Regions from separate parts of the Arsenicicoccus sp. oral taxon 190 genome, predicted to be linked through region 1. Evidence: predicted binding sites of a transcription regulator. Region 1 holds the regulator's gene; the other holds the start of a gene.

The links. The regulator HrcA, encoded in region 1, represses chaperone genes, less so after heat shock. The targets are predictions, from matches to a motif close to TTNGCACTCGNNNNNNNCGAGTGCNAA.
Region 2: groES (co-chaperone GroES) is a predicted target of HrcA. The motif match lies at 2,196-2,222, and genes of this name have one in related genera.

Annotation. Positions count from the first base shown of each region.
Region 1 is NZ_CP012070.1:3,068,966-3,072,374, forward strand. It holds gene dnaJ (molecular chaperone DnaJ) at 1-850, opposite strand, end outside; gene hrcA (heat-inducible transcriptional repressor HrcA) at 908-1,954, opposite strand; gene ADJ73_RS14310 (DUF3097 domain-containing protein) at 2,105-2,986, shown strand; gene ADJ73_RS14315 (NUDIX hydrolase) at 2,995-3,409, shown strand, end outside.
Region 2 is NZ_CP012070.1:58,460-61,868, forward strand. It holds gene groL (chaperonin GroEL) at 26-1,645, opposite strand; gene groES (co-chaperone GroES) at 1,745-2,038, opposite strand; gene ADJ73_RS00265 (THUMP-like domain-containing protein) at 2,253-3,409, shown strand, end outside.

The sequences.
Region 1 (3,409 bases):
TGTCCAGGGTGATGGTGGACCCGAGGGCGGCCGCGGTCATGGGCACGTCGAGGGTGCAGTGCAGGTCGTCGCCGTTGCGCTGGAAGGTCGGGTGGGGCGTCACGACGATCTCGACGTAGACGTCGCCGGGCTGACCGCCGCCCGGGCCCACCTCCCCCTCGCCGCGCAGCTGGATGCGGGTGCCGGTGTCGACACCCGCCGGCACCTTGATCGTGACGCCGCGCCGGGTGCGGACCCGGCCCTCGCCGGAGCACTCGAAGCAGGGGTTGGGGATGACGGTCCCGTAGCCGTGGCAGACGCCGCACGGCCGGGAGGTCATGATCTGGCCGAGGAAGCTGCGCTGCACCTGCTGGATCTCGCCGCGCCCGTTGCAGGCCGAGCAGGTCTGCACGGTGGTGCCCGGCTGGCAGCCGTCGCCGTGGCAGGTGCCGCACGCGACGGCCGTGTCCAGGGTCAGCTCGGTGGTGTCGCCGAAGACCGCGGTGCGCAGGTCCACGTCGGCGCGCACCAGGGCGTCCTGGCCGCGGCGCATCCGCGAGCGCGGCCCGCGGCCCCCCGCGGCGGCGGCGCCCGCCCCGAAGAACTGGTCCATGATGTCGCTGAAGGTGAAGCCCTGGCCGAAGCCGCCCGACGCGCCGGCGTAGGGGTCGGCGCCCATGTCGTAGGCGCGCTTCTTGTCGGCGTCGCCGAGCACGTCGTAGGCCTGGCTGACCTTCTTGAACTGCTCCTCGGCCTCCGGGCCGGGGTTGACGTCGGGGTGGAGCTTGCGGGCCTGCCGACGGTAGGCCTTCTTGATCTCCTCGGCGCTGGCGCCGCGCTCGACCCCGAGGTCTGCGTAGTAGTCGTTCACGGATGTCCTTGCCTGCGTGGTGGTGTGCGGGTGACGTGGCGTGCTGCGGCCGTGCGGCTAGGCCCCGAGGGAGCGCGAGACGTAGGTCGCGACCGCGCGGACCGCGGCCATGGTCGTGGGGTAGTCCATGCGGGTGGGGCCGACGACCCCGAGGCCGGCGACGTGGTCGGGGCCGGCACCGTACCCGGTGGCCACCACGGAGGTGGACACGAGCCCGGCGTGGGACAGCTCGTGCCCGATCCGGACGGCGACCACGTCGGTGTCGGCGGGCCGCACCGGGTCGTCGTGCATGGCGTCGAGCAGCCGCAGGAGGACCACGTGCTCCTCGAGCGCCTCCAGCACCGGGCCCAGGGTCAGCGGGAAGTCGCCGCCGCGGGCGAGGTTGCTGGTGCCGGCCACGACCACCCGCTCCTCGCGCTCCTCGACCACGAGCTCCGCGAGCGCGGTGGTGACCGCCTCGACGGCCGCGCGGTCCTGCGGGGCGAACTGGTCGGGCAGGTCCCCCAGACCCGCCGCGACCTCGGTGAAGGGGCGGCCGGCCGCCATCGTGTTGAGGGCGCCGCGCAGGTCGAAGACCAGCCGCTCGCCGTCGCCGCCGGTGACGTCCTGCCCGGTGTCGACGACGCGCTGCTCGACCCGGCCGGTCGTGACGATGAGCACCACCATCAGCCGGGACCCGCCGATGGGCACGAGCTCGATGTGGCGGACCGAGGAGCGGGTAAGGGAGGGGTACTGCATGACCGCGACCTGCCGGGTCAGCCCGGAGAGCAGCCGCACCGTGCGGTCCACGATGTCGTCGAGGTCGACCGCGGCGGTGAGGAACTCCTGGATCGCCGCGCGCTCGGCCGGCGACAGCGGCTTGATCTCCGAAAGCTGGTCGACGAAGAGCCGGTAGCCGGCGTCCGTGGGGATGCGGCCCGCGCTGGTGTGGGGGGCGGCGATGAGGCCGTCCTCCTCCAGGGCCGCCATGTCGTTGCGGACCGTGGCCGCGCTGACCCCCAGCTGGTGGCGCTCGAGCAGGGACCTGGAGCCGACGGGCTCGGAGGTCGCCACGTAGTCCTGCACGATCGCGCGCAGCACCTGCAGCCGCCGCCCCTCGCTCATCCTCGCCCTCCTCACGGTCTCTGGCACTCCACCGGGTCGAGTGCCAATTCTACGCCCGGTGGCGCGCCACGACGAACTCCGTGGGTGCCCGGGCTAGCCTTCAGCACCGGTCGGGGACGACCCCCGGCCCCACAACGACAGGAGGATCCCGTGGCCGACCGCTACGGCACCGACGTGCTCTCGGGCGACTGGAGGACACCGCGCCGCGGCCGGTCCCAGGACCTGCCCGCCAGCCGCGGCCTGGTGGTCGAGGAGGTCGAGTCCGGCTGGGTCGGGGCGGTGGTCCGGGTGGAGAAGGCCGGCGGCATCCACGTCGTCCACCTGGAGGACCGCAAGGGGCGCACCCGGGGCTTCGAGATGGGCCCGGGCTTCTGGGTCGACGGCCGCCCCGTGACGCTGGTCCCCGACACGAGCGCCGCGCAGGCCCGCCTCGCCGAGGCCCGGCAGGCCACCTCCCGCACCGCGTCCGGGTCCCGCGCCGTCGCCGCCGCGCCCGCCCGGGTGGCCAGCGGCTCGCGGATCTTCGTCGAGGGTCGCCACGACGCGGAGCTGGTCGAGAAGGTGTGGGGCGACGACCTGCGCATCGAGGGCGTCGTCGTCGAGATGCTCGACGGCGTGGACGACCTCGCGGCCGTGATCCGGGACTTTCGGCCCGACCCGCAGCGCCGGATGGGCGTCCTGGTGGACCACCTCGTCCCCGGCACCAAGGAGGCCCGGATCGTCGAGGAGGCCAGGGCTGTGCCCCGGTTCTCGGCATACGTGAAGGTCCTCGGTCACCCGTATGTCGACGTCTGGCAGTCGGTGAAGCCCGCCCGGCTGGGGCTGGAGCAGTGGCCCACCATCCCCCGCGGCACGTCCTGGAAGCACGGCATCTGCGCCCACCTGGGGTGGCCGCACCAGTCGCAGGCCGACATCGCGCGCGCCTGGAAGCAGATCCTCGGTAGCGTGCGCACGTATGCCGATCTCGAGCCCACGCTGCTGGCCAGCGTCGAGGAGCTGATCGACTTCGTGACCGTGCCGCCGCAGGAGTAGGAGCCGACGTGGACGAGCAGCACCTGGTCGCCGAGCTGGTGGCCGTGGTGGTCGCGGTCGTCGCGGGGCGGCCGACGGTGCTGGCCGTCCCCGCGCTGCCGGACGAGCCCGCCGGGCTGCCGGCCGGGCCGCTGCAGGCCGGCGAGTCCTCGCTGCAGGCGAGCCTGCGCAGCTGGGTGGCCTCCCGGACCGGGCGGCAGCTGGGCTACGTGGAGCAGCTCTACACCTTCGCCGACGCCGACCGCGGGCTCGACGACGCGGCCCGCCGGATCTCGGTGTCCTACCTGGGCCTGACCACGGCCGACGCCGTGGGCGAGACCTGGGAGGACGTGTACTCCTTCCTGCCGTGGGAGGACCAGCGGCGCGGCACCCGGCTCGTCGACGAGGTCGTGGCGCCGCAGCTGACCCACTGGGTCGGGGCGG
Region 2 (3,409 bases), 510 kb from region 1:
GGTCGTCGGGGACCCGACCGGGCGATCAGTGGCCGTGACCGTGCCCGTGGCCACCGGCGGGAGCGGCAGGCTCCTCCTCCGGCTTCTCGACCACGAGGGTGTCGGTCGTCAGGACCATCGAGGCGATCGACGCGGCGTTGCGCAGCGCCGAGCGGGTCACCTTGACCGGGTCGATGATGCCGGCCTTGACCAGGTCGACGTACTCCCCGGAGGCGGCGTCCAGACCCGTGCCGACCTCGAGCTCGCCGACCTTGTGGACGGCGACGTAGCCCTCGAGCCCGGCGTTCTCGGCGATCCAGCGCAGCGGCTCCGCCGCGGCCTTGCGGACGATGTTGGCACCGGTGGCCTCGTCGTCCGTCAGCCCGAGCTCGTCGATGGCGCTGACCGCGTGGACCAGGGCCGAGCCACCGCCGGCGACGATGCCCTCCTCGATCGCGGCGCGGGTCGCGGAGATGGCGTCCTCGATGCGGTGCTTCTTCTCCTTGAGCTCCACCTCGGTGTGGGCGCCGACCTTGATGACGCAGACGCCACCGGCGAGCTTGGCGAGACGCTCCTGGAGCTTCTCACGGTCCCAGTCGGAGTCGGTGCGCTCGATCTCGGCCTTGATCTCGGCCACGCGACCGTTGACCGCGTCGGTGTCGCCCGAGCCGTCGATGATCGTGGTGTTGTCCTTGGAGACGACCACGCGACGGGCCTGGCCGAGCACCTCGAGACCGACCTGGTCGAGCTTGAGGCCGACCTCCTCGGCGACGACCTGGCCACCGGTGAGGACCGCGATGTCGGCGAGCATCGCCTTGCGACGGTCACCGAAGCCGGGGGCCTTGACGGCCACCACGTTGAAGGTGCCGCGGATCTTGTTGACCACCAGGGTGGACAGCGCCTCGCCGTCGACGTCCTCGGCGATGATCAGCAGCGGCTTGCCGGCCTGCACGACCTTCTCCAGCAGCGGCAGGATGTCGGCGATCGCCGAGACCTTGCCCTGGTTGATCAGGACGTAGGCGTCCTCGAGGACGGCCTCCATGCGCTCCGGGTCGGAGACGAAGTAGGGGGAGATGTAGCCCTTGTCGAACTGCATGCCCTCGGTGAACTCGAGCTCGGTGGACGCGGTCGAGGACTCCTCCACCGTGATGACGCCGTCCTTGCCGACCTTGTCGAAGGCGTCCGCGATGAGCGAGCCGACCTCGTCGTTCTGGGCGGACAGGGCGGCGACCTTGGCGATCTCGTCCTTGGACTCGATCTCGCGGGCGTTGGCGAGCAGCCGCTCGGACACGGCGTCGACGGCCTTGTCCATGCCGCGCTTGACGCCGGCCGGGGCGGCGCCGGCGGCCACGTTGCGCAGGCCCTCCTTGACCATGGCCTGGGCGAGCACGGTCGCGGTGGTGGTGCCGTCACCGGCGATGTCGTTGGTCTTGGTGGCGACCTCCTTGGCGAGCTGCGCGCCGAGGTTCTCGTAGGGGTCGTCCAGCTCCACCTCGCGGGCGATGGTCACGCCGTCGTTGGTGATGGTGGGGGCGCCCCACTTCTTGTCGATGACGACGTTGCGGCCCTTGGGGCCGAGCGTCACCTTGACGGCGTTGGCGAGGGCGTCGACGCCGCGCTCGAGGGACTTGCGCGCGTCGTCGTTGAACTCAAGCGTCTTGGCCATGAGTGTCCTTCTGTCTCTAGGTGTATGACGAGAGCCCCGGCCCCCAGCCGCGAAGGCTCGGGCCGGGGCTCCCAGACGTCAGTGGTGGGCGATCAGCCGTCAGCCCACGACGGCGAGGACGTCGCGGGCGCTCAGGATGAGGTACTCCTGACCACCGAACTTGACCTCGGTGCCGCCGTACTTGGAGTAGATGACCTTGTCGCCGACCTGCACGTCCATGGGGACGCGGTTGCCCTTGTCGTCGATGCGGCCGGGGCCGATGGCCAGGACCTCGCCCTCCTGGGGCTTCTCCTTGGCGGTGTCCGGGATGACCAGGCCGGACGCGGTGGTCTGCTCGGCCTCGACGGACTTGACGACGATGCGGTCCTCGAGCGGCTTGATGGAAACCGACACTGTGGTGACCTCCCCTTCGGGAATGTCGAGAGTGGACAGATGTGGTGGCCCTCGACGTGCTGATCGGCCGTCGATGGTCGCCGTCGCGGGGGTCGACCAGCTCAGAACCGGTTAGCACTTGCCTGTCGAGAGTGCTAACCCACAATCTAGGAAGCCCTTGGCACTCGGTCAAGTCGAGTGCCAGCGCAGCTCGAGCGTGAGAGAGGATGGCGGCATGGATCTCGCGACGGCCCGGTGGCTCACCTCGCCCGAGGCGCTCGCCATCCTCGCCGGTCTGGGCCCGTATGCCGACAGCGCCGCCCTCGCCACCTCCCAGCGACTGCGCCGCACGGGTCTCGACGCCGACCAGGTCGCGGCGGTGCTCACCCAGTCGATGCTGCGGACCCGGGGCCGCACCAAGCTCGGCGACGCGGTCGACGAGCTGCTGCTGACCGTCGACGGGCTCGAGCAGGCCACCCGCCCGGCCATCGCGGCCCACCACGCCGCGCGGCTGCGGGACGCGGGCGCCGAGCGGGTGCTCGACCTGGGCTGCGGTCTCGCCCTGGACGGCCGGGCGATGGCGGCGGCGGGGTCGGTGGTCGACGCGATCGATGCCGACGAGGTCACCGCCACGCTCGCGACGCACAACCTGGGGCGCGAGGTGCGGTGCGCCCGCGCGGAGGAGGTGGCGGGCGAGCTGGCCGGCGGGGACCGGCATACGGCCGTCTGGCTCGACCCGGCCCGACGCACCCCCGGGGTCGCCGACGCGACGGGACGGACGCGCAGGACCTTCCGGCTCGACGACCTGGCCCCGTCCTGGGAGCTTGTGCAGGACGTCGCGGGCCGGGTCCCGGCGGCGGGGGCCAAGCTCTCACCGGCCTTCGCCCACGCGGCCCGGCCCGAGGGCACCGAGGCGCAGTGGGTGTCCTGGCGCGGCGAGGTCCTCGAGTGCACGCTGTGGTGGGGCGCCGCCGCCCGTCACGACGGGCGCACGGCGCTGGTGATGGGTGGCGAGATCGCCTCCCCCACAGCGGCCGTCGTGACCGAGGACGACGTCCCGGCGGACCGCCCGGGCGTCCCGCAGGGGCTGGCCGAGTGGATCTACGAGCCGGACCGCGCGGTGCTGCGGGCGGGTCTGGTCGGCGCCCTGGAGGCCCGGACCGGGGGCGTCGAGCTCGACGACGGGGTCGGTTACGTGACGGCGGGGGTCGAGCGAGACCTCCCGTGGGCCAGGAGGTTTCGGGTCGTGGAGCAGATCCCGCTGCAGGACAAGGCGATCCGTGCCTACCTGCGCGGGATCGACTGCGCCACCGTCACCCTCAAGAAGCGCGGCGTGGACGTCGACCCGGACCGTCTGCGCAGGACGCTGAGGCTCAAGGGCTCGCGGCCCGC